One region of the Cellulomonas sp. EB106-03-03-XG116 genome, then DNA from elsewhere that is predicted to be linked to it. Evidence: riboswitches for the same ligand, from Rfam matches in the RefSeq annotation. Region 1 holds a riboswitch; each other region holds the start of a gene.

What was found. A riboswitch is a leader RNA that binds a small molecule or an ion and turns the genes downstream of it on or off. The one in region 1 is predicted to bind S-adenosylmethionine.
Region 2: it holds a riboswitch for S-adenosylmethionine, as region 1 does, so the genes downstream of both, AC3WUG_RS04320 (methylenetetrahydrofolate reductase) here and AC3WUG_RS16115 (aminotransferase class V-fold PLP-dependent enzyme) in region 1, are expected to answer to the same signal.
Region 3: it holds a riboswitch for S-adenosylmethionine, as region 1 does, so the genes downstream of both, AC3WUG_RS06620 (NADPH-dependent FMN reductase) here and AC3WUG_RS16115 (aminotransferase class V-fold PLP-dependent enzyme) in region 1, are expected to answer to the same signal.

Annotation. Positions count from the first base shown of each region.
Region 1 is NZ_JBYTEP010000052.1:6,661-13,407, forward strand. It holds gene AC3WUG_RS16095 (MaoC family dehydratase) at 1-291, shown strand, start outside; gene AC3WUG_RS16100 (hypothetical protein) at 322-588, opposite strand; gene AC3WUG_RS16105 (hypothetical protein) at 585-998, opposite strand; gene AC3WUG_RS16110 (pentapeptide repeat-containing protein) at 1,076-1,699, shown strand; gene AC3WUG_RS16115 (aminotransferase class V-fold PLP-dependent enzyme) at 1,758-3,137, opposite strand; SAM riboswitch class IV at 3,186-3,300, opposite strand; SAM riboswitch class I at 3,418-3,520, shown strand; partial or broken gene AC3WUG_RS16120 (DUF1737 domain-containing protein) at 3,527-3,709, shown strand; gene AC3WUG_RS16125 (rhodanese-like domain-containing protein) at 3,733-4,158, shown strand; gene AC3WUG_RS16130 (O-succinylhomoserine sulfhydrylase) at 4,155-5,408, shown strand; gene AC3WUG_RS16135 (hypothetical protein) at 5,488-6,219, opposite strand; gene purQ (phosphoribosylformylglycinamidine synthase subunit PurQ) at 6,419-6,747, opposite strand, start outside.
Region 2 is NZ_JBYTEP010000006.1:40,930-47,676, forward strand. It holds gene AC3WUG_RS04295 (MFS transporter) at 1-1,336, opposite strand, end outside; gene AC3WUG_RS04300 (DNA-3-methyladenine glycosylase I) at 1,575-2,180, shown strand; gene AC3WUG_RS04305 (hypothetical protein) at 2,185-2,661, shown strand; gene AC3WUG_RS04310 (helix-turn-helix domain-containing protein) at 2,713-3,036, shown strand; gene AC3WUG_RS04315 (SMP-30/gluconolactonase/LRE family protein) at 3,050-3,979, opposite strand; SAM riboswitch class I at 4,160-4,268, shown strand; gene AC3WUG_RS04320 (methylenetetrahydrofolate reductase) at 4,262-5,335, shown strand; gene metE (5-methyltetrahydropteroyltriglutamate--homocysteine S-methyltransferase) at 5,344-6,747, shown strand, end outside.
Region 3 is NZ_JBYTEP010000010.1:57,198-63,944, reverse strand. It holds gene AC3WUG_RS06635 (NtaA/DmoA family FMN-dependent monooxygenase) at 1-77, opposite strand, end outside; gene AC3WUG_RS06630 (LLM class oxidoreductase) at 88-1,215, opposite strand; gene AC3WUG_RS06625 (flavin reductase family protein) at 1,287-1,853, opposite strand; gene AC3WUG_RS06620 (NADPH-dependent FMN reductase) at 1,850-2,404, opposite strand; SAM riboswitch class IV at 2,446-2,549, opposite strand; SAM riboswitch class IV at 2,775-2,888, shown strand; gene AC3WUG_RS06615 (LLM class flavin-dependent oxidoreductase) at 3,360-4,586, shown strand; gene AC3WUG_RS06610 (GNAT family N-acetyltransferase) at 4,635-5,243, shown strand; gene AC3WUG_RS06605 (amino acid ABC transporter permease) at 5,240-6,319, shown strand; gene AC3WUG_RS06600 (amino acid ABC transporter ATP-binding protein) at 6,430-6,747, shown strand, end outside.

The DNA of each region.
Region 1 (6,747 bases):
GTGTCGGGCGACGCCAACCCGATCCACCTGCACCCGCTGACCGCGCGGGCGCTCGGGTTCCCGCGGGCCATCGCGCACGGGATGCTGACCGCCGCGCGGGCGCTCGCCGACGTCGGCGCCCGCCGCGGGGAGGCGTACGACTGGGACGTCGAGTTCGCGTCGCCGGTGCTGCTGCCGTCGACGCCGGTGGTGCGGGTCGCCGCGGCCGGGGACGGGGCGTGGTCGGTGACGGCGTGGGACGCGAAGCGGCGGCGGCCGCACCTGACGGCGGAGGTGCGGGCGCGGGGGTGAGGCCGGCGCGGTCCGGCGGGAGCGGGGTGCCTAGGTGAACAGGGCGCGGAGCATCCGCCGGACCGGACCGCCGCGCATGAGGCGCTTGTACTCGGCCCGCCAGTACTCCTGCTCCTCGGTGGCCCGGCGGATCTCCTCGTCCAGGCTCTCGTACTCCTCGCGCTGCCGGTCGCGGGCCCGCTGCCACAGGTCCCCGCCCGGGGACAGCCGGGCGATGTACTCGTCCACCATCGGCTGCGTCTCCGGCGGCCATCCACCGCGCGAGATGACGGGCGGCTCCTCGGGGCCAGAAGTCATGGCTGCACTCCTCGTTCGTCCCGGCCCCTGTCCAACGCTACCGACACGAGCGCCGAGCGGACAGCGTCATCCGCGGCGTCGCCGAGCGCCACCAGCACGTCAGCCCCCGGCGACCCGCCGAGGTCGCGCTCCCGCTCCACCAGCCAGCGGTAGACCGACCACCACTGCACCAGGTCCCGGTCGACGACCTGCCCGCGTCGGGCGACCGCTGCCGCCCGCTCCGCCCCGCGGCGCGCCTCCTCCGCCGCCACCCGGTCCGCCCGGATCCGCGCCCGCGTCGCCGCGAACCCGACCACCGCGGCGAGCACCGCCGCCAGCGCCGCCGGCCCCGGGGACAGCAGGAACTCCGCCAGCCACTCGGCCGTGCCGAGCGCCGGCGCCGCGTTCGTCACCGCCGCTCCCGCCGCCATGCCGACCACGCTAGAGGGCCCGGGACCCCGATCGACCGTCGTCCACAGCCCGGGTTCCGGGGTGCGAGGCTGGACCCATGCCCGCCCCGCGCACCGACCTCCTCGACCCGTACCCCGGCCCCGTCGAGCCCGAGGGCGACTACGACCGCCTCCTGCTCGACGGCCTCGACCTCGCAGGGGCCGACGCGGAGAGCGCGCGGTTCATCGAGTGCCTGCTGCGGGCGTGCGACCTGGACGGGGCGGAGCTCGACCACGCGCACCTCGTGGACACCACGCTCGCCGAGTGCCGCGCGGGGATGCTCCGCGCGCGCTCGGGCACGTGGCGCGACGTCACGCTCGAGGGGTGCCGGCTCGGCGCGCTCGAGGCGTTCGGCGGCTCCTGGGACCGGGTGACGGTCGAGGGCGGCAAGATCGACTACCTCAACCTGCGGGACGCCCGGCTGCAGGACGTCCGCCTCGTCGGCTGCACCATCGGCGACCTCGACCTGGCCGGGGTGCGGGCGGCGCGGGTCCGGCTGGAGGACTGCCGGGTCGGGCGGCTGGACCTCACCCGGGCGCAGCTGAAGGACGTCGACCTGCGCGGCGCGGACCTCGCGGGCATCGACGGCACCGCGGGGCTGAAGGGCGCGACGATCAGCCAGTCGCAGCTGCTGGACCTGGCGGGCGCGCTGGCCGCGCACCTCGGGGTCGTCGTCCGCTGACGACGCCCCACGGCGCCGGGCGACCCGCCCCCTGCGCGGGCCGCCCGGCGCCGTGGTCTCAGTCCTCGACGGCCGGCCCGCAGGCCGCCGCGGCGGTCGCCGCGATCGCGTCGATGCCGGTCACCGCCGGCCGGGGCCGGGTGTCGTCGGCGACCGTCCAGCAGCCGTCGACGACCTCGTACTCCGCGGCAGGCCCGGCGGTGACGTACGCGCGCAGCCCGGCGAGCAGCCGGTCGACCGTCTCGGTGGTCGTCCCGACCCCGACGGACGCGCGGATGGCGCCGCCCGTCACGCCGACCCGGGCCAGCAGCGGGTGGGCGCAGAACCGGCCGTCCCGCACGCCGATGCCGTGCTCCGCGGACAGGTACGCCGCCACGAGGCCGGAGTCGTGGTCGCCGAGCGTGAACGCGACCACCCCGACGGGGTCGGTCGAGTCCGACCACAGCCGCAGCACGCGGGCCGAGGGGATCGCCGCCAGACCGTCGACGAGCCGCTCGCGCAGCGCCTGCTCGTGCTCGACCAGGGCATTGGCGGGCAGCGCGGACAGGGCGTCGCACGCCTCGGCCAGCGCGACCGCGCCGAGCACGTTCGGCGACCCGCCCTCGTGCCGGGCGGGCGCCGGCTGCCAGAGCGTCCGGTCGGTGCGCACGTCGCGGACCGCGCCGCCGCCGGCGAGGTAGGGCGTGCCGGCGTCGAGCCAGTCGCGCCGGCCGACCAGGGCGCCCGCCCCGAACGGGGCGTAGGTCTTGTGCCCGGAGAACGCCACGTAGTCGACGCCGCTGGCCGCGAGCGAGAACGCCCGGTGCGGCACGAGCTGCGCGCCGTCGACGGCCACCCGCGCGCCGGCCTCCTGCGCGAGGGCGACCACCGAGGCGATCGGCAGCGCCTCGCCGGTGACGTTCGAGGCCCCGGTGAGCGTGACCAGCGCGTACGGCTGGCGTGCGAGCTCGTCGCGCAGCGCGGTCAGCGTCTCTGCGACGGTCGGCGCCGAGGGCAGGATCGTCGCCGTGCGGCCGGAGCCCCGGACCGAGCGCACCCACGGCAGCAGGTTGGCGTGGTGCTCGACGTCCAGGACGAGCACCCGGCCGCCGTCGGGGACGCAGCCGGCGAGCAGGTTGAGCGCGTCGGTGGTGTTCCGGGTGATCACGGCGACGTCGTCGGGGCGCGCACCCACGAACCGGGCCACGGTCGCCCGGGACGCCTCGTACAGCGCCGTCGACACCTGGGACAGGTACCCCGCGCCGCGGTGCACCGAGGCGTACAGCGGCAGCACCTCGACGACGCGGGCGGCGACGGACTCGAGCGCCGGCGCGGACGCGGCGTAGTCGAGGTTCGCGTACGGCACGGACCGGCCGTCGACCAGCGGGACGCGCGTGTCCCCGCCGACGACGGGCAGCAGGGCGGTCTCGGCACACGAGGTGGTGGCGGTGACGGACATGGGAGTACCCCCGAGCGGATCGGTGGGGGCCCGGTCGCCGACCGGGCGACCCCGCGCTTGCCGCCACCGGTCGGTGGACGGCCAGGTCGTCACCCGGGGCACCCCGCCGCGGTGGGAGGGTTGCCGGCCAGCGAGCCGGGGCTTCGCGCTGGCGCTCATGACCTCGTCCGAGGATGGGGCGGTCCGCGCGGAGGTGTCAACCGTGGTCCACGGTGCGACACGGGTTCACCCGGCCGCGGTCGGGCGGCCATCCTGGTCCGGGCGATGGCGTAGCATCGCCGCACCATCCAGAGCGGCCGAGAGATCTGGCTCGTCGACGCCGCAGCAACCCGCGGACCCCCACCGGGGCCGGCCGAGGGTGCTTCCGCCAGATCCGATGGAGGAGAGGCATGACCGACACCGACGACCGCCTGCGCTACCGCCTGCTGACGGGGCCCGACGACCGCTCGTTCTGCGAGCGGGTCAGCGCCGCCCTGGCCGAGGGCTACGAGCTGCACGGCGGGCCCGCCGCCACCTTCGACGGGGAGCGCGTGATCGTCGCGCAGGCCGTCGTCCTCCCGGCCGCCGCGGCCCCGAGCACCCCGGTGCGCCCGCTGTGACCGCGCCGTACGCGGGTGACCTCACCCCGCAGGAGGCCTGGGACCTGCTGCTGTCCGACGAGCGCGCCGTCCTGGTGGACGTCCGCACCGAGGGCGAGTGGCAGACCATCGGCGTCCCGGACACCGCCGACGCCGGCGAGGGCCGCACGGCGTTCGTCGAGTGGGTCGACGCGTTCGGCTGCCCGAACCCCGCGTTCCTCGACGGCCTGGCCGTCGCCGGCGTGACCGCCGACGACCCGCGCCCCGTGGTGTTCCTGTGCCGGTCGGGCGTGCGCTCCGTCGCCGCCGCGGTCACCGCGACCGCCGCGGGCCTCGGCCCGGCGTACAACGTGCTCACCGGCTTCGAGGGCGACGTCGGACCCGACGGCCGCCGGGGCCACCAGGGCTGGCGCGCGGCCGGCCTGCCGTGGCGGGAGGCGTGAGCGCCGCTCCCGGCCCGGCGGACTGGCACGACGAGCGGCTCCCCCGGGAGTCCCTGCGCCCCGACACGCTCGCCGTGCGCGGCGGCCACGTCCGCACGCCGTTCCAGGAGACGTCCGAGGCGCTGTTCCTCACGCAGGGCTACGTCTACTCCCGAGCCGCCGACGCCGAGGCGGCGTTCGCCGGCGAGGCCGACCGGTTCCTGTACTCCCGCTACGGCAACCCCACGGTGTCGACGTTCGAGGAGCGGCTCCGGCTGCTCGAGGGCGCGGAGGCCTGCTACGCCACGGCGTCCGGCATGTCCGCGGTGTTCACCGCGCTCGCCGCGCTCGTCCGGTCGGGCTCGCGGGTCGTCGCGGCGCGCGCGCTGTTCGGGTCGTCGGTGGTGATCTTCGACGAGATCCTCGCGAAGTGGGGCGTGCGCACCGACTACGTCGACGGCCACGTGCCCGCGCAGTGGGAGGAGGCGCTGTCGACCCCCGCGGACGTGGTGTTCTTCGAGACGCCGTCCAACCCGATGCAGGACCTGGTCGACATCGCCACGGTCAGCCGGCTCGCGCACGCCGCGGGCGCGGTCGTCGTCGTGGACAACGTGTTCGCGACGCCCGTGCTGTCCCGGCCGCTCGACTTCGGGGCGGACGTGGTCGTGTACTCGGCGACCAAGCACATCGACGGCCAGGGACGGGTGCTCGGCGGGGCGATCCTCGGCAGCGACGCGTTCGTGCACGGGCCGGTGCAGACGCTGATCCGGAACACCGGGCCGTCGCTGTCGGCGTTCAACGCGTGGGTGCTGCTCAAGGGCCTGGAGACGCTGTCGCTGCGGGTCCGGCACCAGACGGCGTCCGCGCTGACGCTGGCGACCCGGCTCGAGGGGCACCCGGCGATCGCGCAGGTCCGCTACCCGTACCTGCCGTCGCACCCGCAGCACGCCCTCGCGCGCGCGCAGCAGTCGGGCGGCGGCACGGTGGTGACCCTCGACCTGCGCGTGCCCGAGGGGTCGACGCCGGCGGAGGCCAAGGCCCTAACGTTCGGCGTGCTGGACGCGCTGCGGGTCATCGACATCTCGAACAACCTCGGCGACGCGAAGTCGCTGGTCACGCACCCGGCCACGACCACGCACCGGAAGCTCGGCCCGGACGGGCGCGCGGCGGTCGGGATCGCGGAGTCGACGGTGCGGCTGTCCGTGGGGCTGGAGGACGTCGACGACCTGGCCGACGACCTGGAGCAGGCCCTGGGGACGCTGGGCGGCTGACGGGCAGACGCCGGGTCGGGTGGAAGGCCTGGTCGGACACGCCGTCGGCGAGTCGGGCCGGACCTCCCACCCGACGGGGTCAGGCCACCAGGGCGCGGAGTTCCGCCTCGACCGCGGCGCCGCCGGCCAGGGGGTGCAGGACCACGCCGTCGACGCCCGCGCGCCGGGCCACCTCGCCGACCTCGGCGACGAGCCGGTCCGCGGTCGTGACGACGCGGGTGTCGGCGGGCGCCCACGACAGCCCGGCGAGCGCGTCGAGGTACTCCAGGTGCGACCGCTTGCGGCGGGCGGTGCGCTCGTCACCGGCGAGCACGACCTCCAGGTCGAGCAGCACCCGGACCTCGGACCGGTCGCGGCCGACCTCGGCGAGGGCGTCCTCGACGAGGGCGGCCACCCGGGCGAGCGCCCCGACGGAGGGCACCGCGACGGAGAAGCCGAGCCGGATGACGTCGGCGGTGCGGGCGGCCACGGCGATCCCCGACTCCGACTCCGGCCGGGCCTCGACGGTCCGCACGCCGTAGGCCGGGGCGCCGACGTGCACGACCGGCGGGCGCTCCGCGTCCGGTGCGAGCCGGTCCGCCGCGGTCGGGACGCTGGTCCCCACCCGGTTCTCGCGCTGTGCACCGATGGATCGGGCGGCGTCGCGAGGATCCGCGGGGGACCGGAGCGGGGACACCGGGGCGGCGTCAGCCGGGGCCGGCGCGGGGGCCGGGGTGGCGGGCGCGCGGCGGGTCGGGACGACGCGGCGGGCGGCGGCGGGGACGTGACGGGTGGCGACCGCGAGCGCGCGGTCCAGCACGGGCTGAGCCATGGGGGGTGTCCTCGGAATGAGGCGGGGTGCGCGGCGAGGGCCGTCCGGCCGCGGGCGCGCGGGGTCGTCAGCTCAGCGACAACACACCCGGCTCAGGAACACGCGGGCAGCCTAACCGCGCCGTGACCGGGGAGGCAGCACCGTGTCCACATCCCGGGCGCACGTGACCCGCCCCGCACTCGCGCGCCAGCGGCGGGGGTCAGGAGACCAGCGCGCGCATCACCGAGGTGAAGAACCGCAGGCCGTCCGTGCCGGACCGCGGGCCGCGGGCGCCGTCGGGGCCGAAGCCCGCCTCGACCGCGTGCTCGGGGTGCGGCATGAGGCCGACGACGTTGCCCTTCGCGTTGCTGATGCCGGCGATCCCGCGGCGCGAGCCGTTCGGGTTGGTGTCCTCGTAGCGGAACACGACGCGGCCCTCGCCCTCGAGCTCGTCGAGGGTGCGCTCGTCGGCGACGTACTGGCCGTCCTGGTTCTTCAGCGGGATCGTGATCCGCTCGCCCGGCGCGTACTCGCTCGTCCAGGCGGTGT
Region 2 (6,747 bases), on a different contig from region 1:
GGATCAGCGCGAGCAGGGTCAGCACGCCCATCGCCGACAGGTACACGCCGACGAGCCAGGTGCTGCCGTCCGCCGCCGCCCACAGCGCGAGCGCCACGATCGGGGCCAGCGCCGCACCGAGGATCGACGACACGTTGTAGGCGACCGCGGAGCCGGTGTACCGGACGTTCGTCGGGAACAGCTCGGGCAGCAGCGCGCCCATCGGGCCGAACGTGGCACCCATCAGCAGGAACCCGAGCACCAGGAACGCCTGCGTGAGCGCGCCGGTGAACACGAGGTCGTCGCGCACCGTGAGGAACAGCGGGAACGAGAACCCGAACACGATGATCGCCGACGTGACGCCGATGAGCAGGCGCCGGCGCCCCAGCCGGTCGGCCAGCGGGCCGGACAGCATCGTGAAGATGCCGAAGAACAGCACGCCGATGATCTGCATGAGCACGAAGTGCACGTACGGGATGCCCAGGCCGCCGGGCTCGCCGTCCTCCGGCGCGACCGCGCGGGTGCCGTAGGTCAGCGTGAAGTTCGTCATCAGGTAGAACAGCACGTAGGTCGCCAGCATGATGAACGTGCCGAGCAGGGTCTCGCGCCAGTGGAACTTCAGCGTCGTGCCGAGCGGCACCTTGGTGATGGTGCCCTTCTTCTCGGCCTGGGTGAACGCCTCGGACTCGACCAGCTTGAGCCGCACCCACAGGCCGATGATCACCATCACGGCGGAGAACAGGAACGGCACGCGCCAGCCCCAGGACATGAACGCGTCCGAGCCCTGGCCGAGGACGCCGTTGATGATGAGGAAGATCCCGTTGGCGATGATGAAGCCGAGCGGGGCGCCCAGCTGCGGGAACGTGCCGTACCAGGCGCGCTTCCCGGCCGGGGCGTTCTCGGTGGCGACCAGCGCTGCGCCCGACCACTCGCCGCCGAGCGCGAAGCCCTGCGCGAGCCGCAGCACCAGCAGCGCGACCGTGGCGCCGACGCCGATGTGGCCGAACGTCGGCAGCAGCCCGATGAGGAAGGTCGCGACGCCCATGGTGAGCAGCGAGTAGACCAGCGTGGTCTTGCGGCCGCGGCGGTCGCCGAGGTGGCCGAAGAAGATCGCGCCGATCGGGCGCGCCACCATCGCGGCGCCGAACACCGCGAACGACGCGAGCAGCGCCGTGGTGTCGTTCCCGGTCGGGAAGAACAGCTTCGGGAACACGAGAACGGCGGCCGTCGCGTACACGTAGAAGTCGTAGAACTCGATGGTGGTGCCCACGAGGCTCGCCGCGATGACACGGGACGGCGAGTTGAGCGGCCGGGGCTCGGCCGGCGGCGTGGTGGTGGGCACGGTGGTGGCTGACATGCGGGGCTCCTCGACGATCCGGGTGGCGCGGGCCACCGGCGGTCGTCGGGGTCGGCTCCAGGGTCGGCTCGCGGGACGGTCGGTGCTCCAGCGCTCGGGCGACCTTACGCCGTCTCACGTGGCAGACAAGTCGCGACCGCATGGTGGACGCCTGGGCCTGTCGTCCCCAGGCTCCGGGTGCGGTGCGGCCTGTGGAGGGCGGCGACCGGGTGTCGCACCGGTGCGGCAGAGTGGCGGCATGACGAGCAGCGACGCCCCGGACACCCTCCCCGCCCTCGCCGGCCGCCGCTGCTTCGGCGACGGCGACCCGCTCTACGAGCGCTACCACGACGAGGAGTGGGGCGTCCCCGTGCACGGCGAGCGGGAGCTGTTCGAGCGCATGACGCTCGAGGCGTTCCAGTCGGGCCTCGCGTGGATCACGATCCTCCGCCGCCGCGAGGGCTTCCGCGCGGCGTTCGCGGAGTTCGACCCGGCCGTCGTGGCGGGGTTCGACGAGCACGACGTCGAGCGGCTGATGGCGGACACCAGGATCATCCGGAACCGCGCCAAGATCACGGCGGCCGTCGCCAACGCCCGCGCCCTGCTCGACCTGCACGGCCGCGGGCTGAGCCTGGACGAGCTGTTCTGGTCCGCCGCGTCCGCCCCCGGCACCCGGCCCCGGCCGCGGACGTTCGCCGAGGTCCCGGCGACGACCCCGGAGTCGGCCGCGCTCGCGAAGGAGCTCAAGCGGCAGGGGTTCCGGTTCGTCGGGCCCACGACGGCGTACGCGGCGATGCAGGCGTGCGGGATCGTCGACGACCACCTGGCCGACTGCCCCGTCGTCCTGGCGCGCGCCGGGGGGTGAGGTCGTGGGCCACCGCGAGCACGGGCCGGCACCAACCGGAGAGGGCGGGCGGTGGCAGGTCGAGGTCTGGAGGGACGACCGGACGGGCACCGCACCGTTCGAGCGGTGGTTCCGGCGGGCGGATCCGTACGTCCAGGCCGTCGTCGACGCGGTGCTGACGGAGGTGGTCGAGCCGTACGGCATCGACCTTCTCGGCACGCCGTGGTGTCGCGCTCTGGGCGAGGGGCTGTTCGAGATCCGCGTCCGCCAGTCCCTGCGCGCGGTGCGATCGCGCCGGGCCGGACCGGCAGCACGCGCGGACGTGCCGGAGACCGCGGGGCACCGCACCGTGCTCCTCCGCCTGTTCGTGACGTTCCACGGCGCGCGGGTCGTGCTGCTGCTGCACGCGTACGACAAGGGCCGGGACACGTCCGAGCGCCGCCAGCGCCGCGAGATCGACCGCGCGCGACGCCATCTGGCGACGTGGCGTCGGACGGGTTGACGCGCGATGTGCCACGGCACATGATCAGAGGACACCGATCGGAGGAGCACCGTGGCGACCACCCCCTACCGCAGGATCGCCGACGAGGCGCGGTCCCACTGGGACGAGGACGTCCGCGACGTCGCCGCGGACCTCGCGGCGGGGCTCCGCGCGCAGCTCGCGGCCGAGGAGCTGCTCGGGGCGGAGATCGCGCACCTGCGACGGACCCACGGGCTGAGCCAGGCCGCGCTCGCCGCGCGCGCCTCGGTGCAGCAGGCCGACATCAGCCGGATCGAGCGCGGGCTCGGCAACCCGACGCGGGACACGCTCGTCCGGCTCGCCGCCGCGCTCGGCGCCCGGCTCACCCTGGAACGACGCGCCGACCTCGCAGAGTGAGGCCGAGGGCCGCTCACCCCTCCCCGAACGCCCGCACCCGCAGCCCGTCCACCGCCACCTCCGCGCCGAGCACCGCCCCCGCGAGCGGGTCCCCGTCGGCGTGCGCGGTCGTCACGTACGCCCGCCCCGACCCCGGCGCCCCGAACCCCAGGCAGGTCACCCGCTCCGTCGGGACCCGGATCGCCCCGAGCGGGGTCCCGTCCGGCGCGAACCGCAGCACCGCGCCGCCGCCGTACAGCGCGACCCACAGGCAGCCCTCCCCGTCGACCGTCGTGCCGTCCGGCTGCGGTCCGTCCGCGTCGAAGGACAGGAACGGCTCGGGGGCGCCGGCGGTGCCGGACGCCGTGTCGTACGGCAGCCGGTACACGGTCGCCGTGCTGGTGTCCGTGACGTAGAGCGTCGCGCCGTCGGGGCTCCACTGCAGGCCGTTGCCGACCCCCACCCCGGTGAGCACCGCGGCGACCTCGAGGCCCTCGTCCGTGGCGACCACCCGGTACACCGTCCCGTCGCCCGGCGAGCCGTCACGCGGCATCGTCGCGACCCACAGGCGCCCGTCGCCGTCGACACCGCCGTCGTTGAACCGGTAGTCCCGGGGCATGTCCGCCGGCCGGGTGAGCGGGCCGAGCGTGGTGCCGTCGTGCACGCCGAGGCCGTCCGCGGTCGCGAGCAGCAGCCCGCCCGCGGCGGCCGGCCAGGCCAGCGACACCGGCGACGGCACGCTGACCACGGCGTCCCGCGCGTGGTCGCCGCCGGCCCAGCGGTGCACGCTGCACGCGTCGATGTCCACCCACACGACGGAGCCGTCCCGCGCGTCGTGCACGGGCCGCTCCCCCAGCCGCGCGCGGGCCTCGCCGAGGACCACGGCCTCGGGGGCGTCCGGCGGGACCAGGTCCCGGGCGTGGATCCGGCGGGCGGGCAGCGGGACGGTGCGCAGGTCGGTCACCCCACGCAGCCTCGCACGGCGCCGCCGCACCCGCCCGCCGCCCGGGCGCACCCGTCCGCCACCCCGGACCCCTCCCGGCCACCGCCCGCGCGCGGCCCCACCCGGGGTGTGAACCGGGTCACGAGAAGATGACACGTCAGGGGCAGTGGACGGCGGCCGCCGCCGGGCCTAGTGTGGCGGCACCCATCCAGAGCGACCGAGAGACCTGGCTCGTCGACGTCGCAGCAACCCCCCTCCTCACCGAGGGTGCGGGTGCTTCCGCCAGGTTCGATGGAGCTGACGATGAGCAGTCACGACGTCCCTGCGCACCTGGCGGGCACCGCCGTGCCGGACGGCCTCGGGGCCGTCGACCGCCCGACCGTGTCGTTCGAGCTGTTCCCGCCGCGGAACCCGGACGCCGCGCCCCGGCTGTGGTCCACGGTCCAGCAGCTCGCCGCGGCCCGCCCCGACTTCGTCTCGGTCACGTACGGCGCCTCGGGCAGCACCCGGACCACGACCCGGCAGCTCGTCCGCCGGCTGCTGCGCGAGACGTCGCTGACGCCGATCGCGCACCTGACCTGCGTGGCCAGCTCGCGGGAGGACCTCGCCGCGACGATCGAGGAGTTCCTCGACGAGGGCGTGCGGTCGTTCCTGGCGCTGCGCGGCGACCCGCCGGCCGACCGGTCCTGGGAGCCGCACCCCGAGGGCCTGCCGACGGCGAGCGCCCTCGTGGAGCTGCTGCGCGACGTCGAGCGGCGGCGGTGCGCGAGCAGCCCCGCGCAGGCGGTCCGCGCCGCCACCCGGCCGCTGTCCGTCGCCGTGGCGGCGTTCCCCCGCGGCAACGCCGGCGCCGGCAGCACGCGGGAGCAGGACGTCGCGGCGCTGCTCGCCAAGCAGCGGGCCGGCGCGGACTTCGCGATCACCCAGGTGTTCTACGACGCCGGGTCGTACCTCGAGCTCGTGGCCCTGGCGCGGGACGCGGGCGTCACGATCCCGATCCTCCCGGGCGTCATCCCCACCACCGACCCCGCCCGGCTGCGCCGCGTGGCGCAGCTGACCGGCGTGCCCGTCCCGGAGGCCCTGCTCGCCCGGCTCGACGCCTTCGACGCCGACGACCCGGCGGAGGTCGCCGCGCGGCACCGCCTGGGCACGCGGCTGGGCGTCGACCTGGTGAACGCCGTCCTCGACGGCGGCGCGCCCGGCGTGCACCTCTACACGTTCAACGCCCACGGCCCCGCGCTCGACCTGCTGGACGGCGCGGGCCTGGGCGGCGACGCCCCGCGCGCGCACCTGCGGGTCGCACCGGCCGTCGCCCCCGAACCGGCGGCCGCCGCGGCCGCCCCCACGACCACCCCGACCCCCGTTCCCACCAGCTGAGGCGAGAGATGACCGACCTGACCCACCCCTTCCCCGCCGGCACCGTCCTGGGCTACCCCCGGATCGGCCCGCGCCGCGAGCTGAAGAAGGCCCTGGAGGCGTTCTGGGCCGGCCGCGCGAGCGCCGAGGAGGTCGAGGCCACCGCCGCCGACCTGCGCCGCCGCACCCGCACCCGCCTGGCGGAGCTCGGCCTGGACACCCGGCTGCCCGCGATCCCCAGCGCCTTCTCGTTCTACGACCACGTGCTCGACGCGGCCGCGGTGCTCGGCGCCGTGCCCGAGCGGTTCGCGGACCTGCTCGCCGCCGACGGCGGGCTCGACCTGGCCGGTTACTCGACCGTGGCCCGCGGCCGCGGCGACGACCTGCCGCTCGAGATGACCAAGTGGTTCGACTCGAACTACCACTACCTCGTCCCGGAGATCGGCCCGGCGACGCCGTTCCGGTACGCGAGCGACCGCCCGGTGCGGGAGCTCGCCGAAGGCCTGGCGGACGGCGTGCTGACCCGCCCGGTGCTGGTCGGCCCCGTGACGTTCCTCGCGCTGGCCAAGGCCGCGGAGGGCTCGCCGGAGGACTTCCTGCCGATCGACCGGCTCGCCGACGTGCTGCCGGTGTACGCCGCGCTGCTCCGCGACCTCGCCCGCGCCGGCGCCACCTGGGTGCAGCTCGACGAGCCCGCCCTGGTCTCCGACTCGACCGGCGTCCCGGCCGACCGGCTGCTCGCAGCCGCGGCCGAGGCGTACCGCGCCCTGGCGACCGAGCTGCCCGCGGCGGAGCGCCCGGCGATCCTGGTCGCCGCCCCGTACGGCGACCTCCAGGACGCGCTGCCGGTGCTGGCGGCCACGGACGTCGAGGGCCTGGCGCTCGACCTGGTCCGCGGCTCGCTCCCGGTGGCCCCCGTCGAGGGGCTGGCGTCGAAGGTGCTGGTCGGCGGGGTGGTCGACGGCCACAACATCTGGCGCGCGGACCTCGACGCGGCGCTCGGCTCGCTCGAGTCGCTCGAGGGCCTGGGCGCGCGGCAGGTGGCCGTCGGCACGTCGACGTCGCTGTTCCACGTCCCGCACGACGTCGAGGACGAGCCGCAGCTCGACCCGACGCTGCGCTCCTGGCTCGCGTTCGCCGACCAGAAGGTCGCCGAGGTGGTCACGCTGGCGACCGGCCTGACCGAGGGCCGCGAGGCCGTGCACGCCGAGCTGCTCGCCGCGGCCGACGCGCGCCGCTCGCGCGCTCAGGCCCCGGGCGTCGTGCGGCCCGAGGTCCGCGAGCGCCTCACCGGCCTGCCCGCCGACGCGTTCCACCGGGGCGACTTCGAGGACCGCCGGGTCGCGCAGGCCGAGCGGCTGCAGCTCCCCGCGCTGCCGACCACGACGATCGGCTCGTTCCCGCAGACGCCGGAGATCCGCGTGGCCCGCGCC
Region 3 (6,747 bases), on a different contig from region 1:
TCGGCGTCGGGGCGGGTGATAGGGTGCGCGGCGTCGGCGTCGGCGGTGCGGTCGGGGGTGCGGTCGGTGGTGGTCACGGCGGGCTCCTCAGGCGGTCGCGCGGGCCGCGCCCGCGAAGCGGTTCTCGGGCCGCGCGAGGCCCAGGTGGTCGCGCAGGGTGGCCCCGCCGCGCGGGGCGGCGGTCCGGCGGTCGGCGCGCAGCGCGGGCAGCACGTCCCGGGCGAGCACCGGCAGGTCCGCGTCGAGGGACGCGGCGAGCAGCCGGACGCCGGCGACGGCGGGGTCGTCGGCGAGCTCGGCGAGCAGCGCCACCAGCCCGGCCGGCGTGCCGGCGTGCCGCAGCGCGGCGCCCGCGGCCCACGGCCCGGCGGCGCCGGCGTCGAGCTCGGCGAGGCGGTCGGTGCCCGTGCGCCCCTCCGCGTCGAGGACGACCTGCACCTCGACCACCGCCCTCGCGCCGGGGTCGCCGTCGACGACCGCGCGCGCCGCGGCCCGGGCCTCCGCCGCGCCGGACCCGCCGACGAGCACGACGTCCACCAGGCGCTCGCCGTCCCGGCCAGGGCCGGCGACGTCCCCGGCCCGCGCCAGCACGACCGGCTGCCCCTGCGGCGGCCGCGGCGTGATCAGCGGGCCGACGACGGAGAACGACTCCCCGGCGAAGTCCACCCGGTGGATCCGGTCCCGGTCGACGTACCGGCCGGTGGCGACGTCGCGGATCACCGCGTCGTCCTCCCAGGAGTCCCACAGGTCGCGGACGACCTGCACCACGTCCCGGGCCTCGCGGCCGAGGTCGGCGACCGGCGCGCGCCCGTAGGCCGCGGGCGCGGCGTCGCCGGGGGTCACCGCGGCCAGCCAGCCGGCGCGGCCGGCCGCGGCGAGGTCGAGGGAGGCGAGCTGCGTCGCGACGTGGAACGGCTCGGGGTAGGTGGTCGGCACCTCGGGCACGAGGCCGAGCGCGGTGGTCGTCCGGGCGACGAACGCCGCGCGGGTGACGGCGTCGAGCCGGGCCGACGCGGGCGCGCCCGGGGCGGCGGGCAGGGCGGCGTCGGCGAAGGTGGCGAAGGTCAGGCCGGCGTGCTCGGCGTGCCGGACGGCGCGGGCCAGGCGGGCGCCGGACACGAGGTCGGCGGGCGCGAGGCCGGACAGCGCGGCGGCGGCCGGGTGCGCGCCGGCGCCGTCGACGTCGAGGCCGGTGAGGAGCGGGGGGACGGTCACGGTGGTCTCCGGGGGTCGGGGAGCGGCGGGGATCGGGCGGCGCGGCGGACGCGGCGGGCGCCTGGGCGGCGTCACAGCGCGGTGTGCGCGCCGATCCGGTGGTAGGTGCGGTCGTGGTAGACGAGCGGCGAGGCGCCGTCGCCGGGCTCCGCGTCGGCCGGGCCGCCCGCGGACAGCGCCCGCAGCGACACGAGGTACGAGTCGCCGACCGGGGTGCGTTGCACGACGCGGGCGCGCACCCAGGACACCGCGCCGTCGATCACGGGCTCGCCGGTCGGGAGCGGGGTCCAGCCCCCGGCGGCGAACCGGTCGAGGCCGCTGGTGGCGAACCGCGCGGACACGTCGTCCTGGTGGTCGGCCAGGAAGCTCACCGCCAGCGTGGGCGCCGCGGAGACGGCGGGCCAGGAGGACGACGTCGAGGCGAGCGAGAACGCCAGCAGCGGCGGGGCCGCGGACACCGAGATGACCGAGGTCGCGGTGAACCCGACCGGCCGGCCGGCGTGCCGCAGCGCGACCACGGCGACCCCGGCGGGGTGCCGGCGGAACACCTGCTTGAACTGCTGCGGGTCCAGCTGGGGCTCGTCCTGCTCGGCCAGCAGCCGCTCGAGCGGGCCCAGGTCGGTGCGCTCGGCGGTCACCGGGCCGCCCCCGCGAGCGCGTCCGTCAGCCCGAGCGCCCGGCGCAGCGGCGCGGCGGCCCCGGCCAGCCACGCGTCCAGCGCGGGGTCGAGGTCGGCGAGCTGGGCCTCGGTGAGGGTCAGCGACCGCGCCGGGACGACCGCGCCCAGCTCGACGAGCACCGGCCGCAGGTGCACCTCGCCGGCGAGCGCGTGCGCGGGGCTGCCCGACACCACGAGCGGCACGGCGACGACGCCGGCGAGGCCGTCCGGGCCGTACAGGTCGAGGAACGCCTTGAGCAGACCGGTGTACGACGCCTTGTAGACCGGCGTGGCGATCACCGCGACGTCGGCGGCCGCCACCCGCGCGAGGGCGGCGTCGGCGGCGGGGTGCGCCGGGGCGAGCAGCTCGCCGGCGAGGGTCGCGAGGTCGACGACCTCGACGGTCCCGGCGGCGGCCGGCTCGCCGGACGGGAGCGCGGCCAGGCGCTCGGCGGCGGCGCGCGCGGCGGCCAGGGTGCGGGACCCGGCGCGCGGGTTCCCGGAGACGGCGACGACGGACGGGGACGACATGGTGGCCTCGCAGGGGTGTCGATCACGGTTGCCGTGCGGCGGAGCGGCGGGTGCCGGCCGACGGCCAGGTCATCTCCCGGAGCACCCCGCCGTGACGTGGGGTTGCTGCCCAGCCAGCCGGGGCTTGGCGCTGGGACTCGTGACCTCGGTGCGGAGGTCTAGCACCGGTCCGCGCCGCGCGGGCCGGGCCGCGGGGGAGTTCTCACGATCCGGGACCGTGCGAACGCCTGGGACCTTGGTCCTGTGACATCGCTCCGCCATGCGAGACGCGACGGTCCGGGCGTTGACGCCCTCCCGCCTGGTTCGTAGGTTCCCCGGCACCGGTTCGGACCGGGGCGCGCCGCACGGCGGGTCCCGGGACGCACCGGGTGGTCATGAGCTCCGACGCGAAGCCCCGGCTGGTCGGACGGCAACCCCCCGCGCGGGTGGGTGCCCCGGGTGAGGACCAGGTCCGCCGCCGCCGGCGACGGACAACACGCGGACCCGCCCGACCGGGCGGGGGCACACGAGGAGAACGCATGAGCCGGACCGTGCAGGCGCCGTGGGCGCCCTCGGCACCCGCCCTGCCGACCACCGCCGCCACCGACGGCGGGCGCTGTCGCTGTCGCCGCTGACCGGGCGCCCGCCGGTCCCGCGCCCCGCCCGGGGCGCGTGACCCCGGCCCACCGCGGCGCCTGAGCCCCACCCGGCCACGCCCCGGGACGCCGGCCGCACCGCCGAGCCGGCCCGCGCCGACCCGGCGGACCCGCGCCACCCGCGTCGACCCGCGCCGACCCGCGCCGGGAGAGGACGCGCGGGCCGAGGGAGGACCCCCACGGCCCGATCTCGGCGCGGGGGTCCTCCCTCGGTGAGCCGGGGCCGCCCGCCCGCTCGTCGATCCCTCGCCCGCGCGTCGCCGCGGCGCGCCCCGGCGCGCCCGCGACCGCCGCACCACCCGCCCCCGAACGGAGCCGTCATGCCCTTCTCGTCCCCTCGCGCCGGCCGCCGGGCGCTGCTCGGCGTCGACCTGACCGCCGCGGGCGCCCGGCCCGGCGCGCACGGTGCGCTCGGCGCGGTCGCCGCCCGCGCGTTCGACGGCGAGCGGCTCGCCCGCCTGGTGCACCGCGCCGACCGCGGCCTGCTCGACCTCGTGGTGCTCGGCGACGCCCTGCTGCTGCACCCCGGGCGGCGTCGGGTGCCGGGCCGGCTGGACGCCGCCGTGGCCGCGGCGCGGGTCGCCCCGCTGGTGCGCGCCGCCGCGCTGGTGGCGGGCGTCCCGCAGGACCAGGTCGAGCCGGGCCACCTCGCGGGCGCCGTCCGCGGCGTGCAGGGCGCGGCCGGCGGCCCCGCGGGCTGGCAGCTGTCCGGCCCGGGCGCGCCCGGCGACGCCCGCGCCGCCGCCGCCACCGACGGCAGCGCCCCGGTCGCCCCCGCCGACCCCGCGGCCGAGCGGGCGTGGGCCGACCGCGCCGCCGCCGCCCTCGACGCCGTCCTCGCCGCCTGGGACGCGGGGGAGCCCGGCGCGGTGCGCCGCGGCGGGGACGGCCGGTTCCGCGTCGACCACGACGGGATCCGGTTCGCCGTCCGGGGCCGGGCCGCCGCCCGCGCGGCCCACGCGACCGACGCGGCCGCGGCGGACCGCCCGCTCGTGGTGGTCCCGGTCGCCGGACCGGCCGCCGAGGCGCTGGCCGGCGCGTACGCCGACGTGGCCCGCCTCGCGTCGCCCGACCTCGAGGCCGCCGCCGCGGCGCGGGCCCGGGTGCGCGCGGCGGCGGTGGCCGCGGGACGGCCCGCCGACGCCGTGCGCGTGCTGCTCGACGTCGACGTGGCCCTCGCCGACGACCGGGACGCCGCCCTGGCGCGGCTGGACCTCGTCCGCTCCGTCGACCGGCCGGACCTCGGCGTCGCCGGCGCGGTCGTCGCCGGCACCGGTGCCGACCTGGCGGCCGTGCTCGCCGACGCGGTGCGGGACGGCGCGGTCGACGGGTTCGTCGTGCGCCCGACCTCCGTGGAGGCGGACCTCGCGGCGCTCGTCGACCGGACGGTGCCCGCGCTCCAGCAGGCGGGCGCCTTCCGACTCCGGCCCGGCGACGGCGACGAGCCCGCGGGCCGGGGCGAGCCGGGGGAGCGCGGCCGGCCGTCGGCGGCCCGGCCCGTCCCGGCGGAGGGCCCCTGGTCCGCCGCGCCGTTCGCCCTGACCTGACGGCACCCGCCGCGCCGCCCGCTGACCACCCCATCGAGAGGTGACCCGATGACCACGACCCCTCTGCGGGCGTTGCCGACGCACCCGGCGCCGCTCGACCCCGCGCGGCTCGCCGTGCGCGACGCCCGGCTGCACGACCCGCTGGTCGGGCCGCTGCTGGACGGCCTGGCGCACGAGTACAGCACCCGGTACACCGGCCTGCTCACGCCGGCCGAGCTCCGCGACGAGCTGGAGCACTACGGGGTGGAGGAGTTCGCCCCGCCGCACGGCGCCCTGGTGCTCGTGCTGGAGGACGGCGAGCCGGTCGCCGGCGGCGCGTTCCGCCGCCGGCGGGAGCCCGAGCACGGAGACGTCGCCCGGCTCGCCGACCCGCGCGCCCGCGACGCCGAGGGCGCGCCGGCCGTGGCCACGGCCGAGCTCAAGCGGATCTGGACGCACGAGGCGCACCGCCGCCGCGGGCTGGCCCGGGTCGTGCTCGCCGAGCTGGAGGCGCGCGCCGCCGCGGCCGGCTACCCGCGGGTCTACCTGACCACCGGGCCGAAGCAGCCGGAGGCGGTCGGCCTGTACCTCGCGGCCGGCTACACCCCGCTGTTCGAGCCGGCCGCGTACCCGGGCGACCTCGTCCCGCACGCGTTCGAGAAGTGGCTCGCCCGGTGAGCGCCGCGACCGCGGCCCCCGCGGCCGCCGGGCCCGGGCCGGCCGCCGCCCCCGACGTCGACCGCCCCGAGGTCCTCGCCGACCTGCCCGTGCTGCCCGCGCGGCACCCCGGCCGCTGGGTCGCCACCGCCGGCGTGGCGGTCCTGCTCGCGATGGTGCTCAGCTCGCTGCTCACCAACCCGCAGTGGGAGTGGGACGTCGTCGCGCAGTACCTGACCTGGCCGTCCGTGCTGGAGGGCGTGTGGGCCACCGTGCGCCTGACCGCCGTCGCCGCGGTGATCGGCTTCGGCCTCGGCACCGTGCTGGCCCTCATGCGGCTGTCCCGGTCCCCGCTGCTGCAGTCGGTGTCCTGGGCGTACTCCTGGGTGTTCCGGTCGGTGCCGCTGATCCTGCAGCTGCTGCTCTGGTACAACCTCGCGTACCTCTACCCGCAGCTGTCGCTCGGCATCCCGTTCGGGCCGGAGTGGCTGCAGTTCGACACCCTCGACGTCGTCGACAAGTTCGGCGCCGCGGTCCTCGGGCTCGGGCTGTCGCAGGCGGCGTACTCCGCCGAGATCGTCCGCGCCGGGATCCTCGGCGTCGACCAGGGCCAGCACGAGGCCGCGGCCGCGCTCGGCATCCCGCGGGGCCGGCAGCAGTGGCGGATCGTGCTGCCGCAGGCGATGCGCACGATCGTCCCGACCTCGGTGAACGAGATCATCGGCCTGCTCAAGGGCACGTCGGTCGTCTACGTGCTGGCGTACGGCGAGCTGTTCTACACGGTCGGCGTCATCTACGGCCGGAACCAGCGGGTGGTCCCGCTGCTGCTCGTCGCGGCGATCTGGTACCTGCTCACCACCACGGTGCTCACCGTCGCCCAGTACTACCTGGAGCGGTACTACGCCCGCGGCGCGCTCCGCACGCTGCCCCCGACCCCGCTGCAGCGGCTGCGCTGGACGGCGGGCGTCGCCCTCGCCCGCGCCACCGGCCGCCCGCTGCCTGCCGACCTGCCGCCCACGTTCCTGGCCGGCGCCCGCCGCGGCCACCTCACCCGCACCGCCGCCCGCACCACCGAGCGCACCGGAGGCAACCGATGACCAGCGTGCTGAACGCCCCCGCCGCGGCCCCGGCCGCCGCATCCGCGCCCGCCGCGTCCGGGCCCGCCGCACCCGCGGCCCCCGCGGGCGGCCACCTCCGGGTGCAGGGCATGTCCAAGTCGTACGGCACCCTCGAGGTGCTGCGCGGCGTCGACCTCGAGGTCCGCCCCGGCGAGGTGACGGTGATCCTCGGCCCGTCCGGCTCCGGCAAGTCGACCCTGCTGCGCCTGGTCAACCACCTGGAGCGCCCCGACCACGGGTTCGTCGCCCTGGACGGCGAGGTCATCGGCTACGCCCGGCGGCACGCCGGCTGGGGCCCGCGCCGCCGCGAGGTGCTGCGCGAGCTCACCGAGCGCGACGTGCTGCGGCAGCGCACCCGGATCGGGTTCGTGTTCCAGAACTTCCACCTGTTCCCGCACCTGACCGCC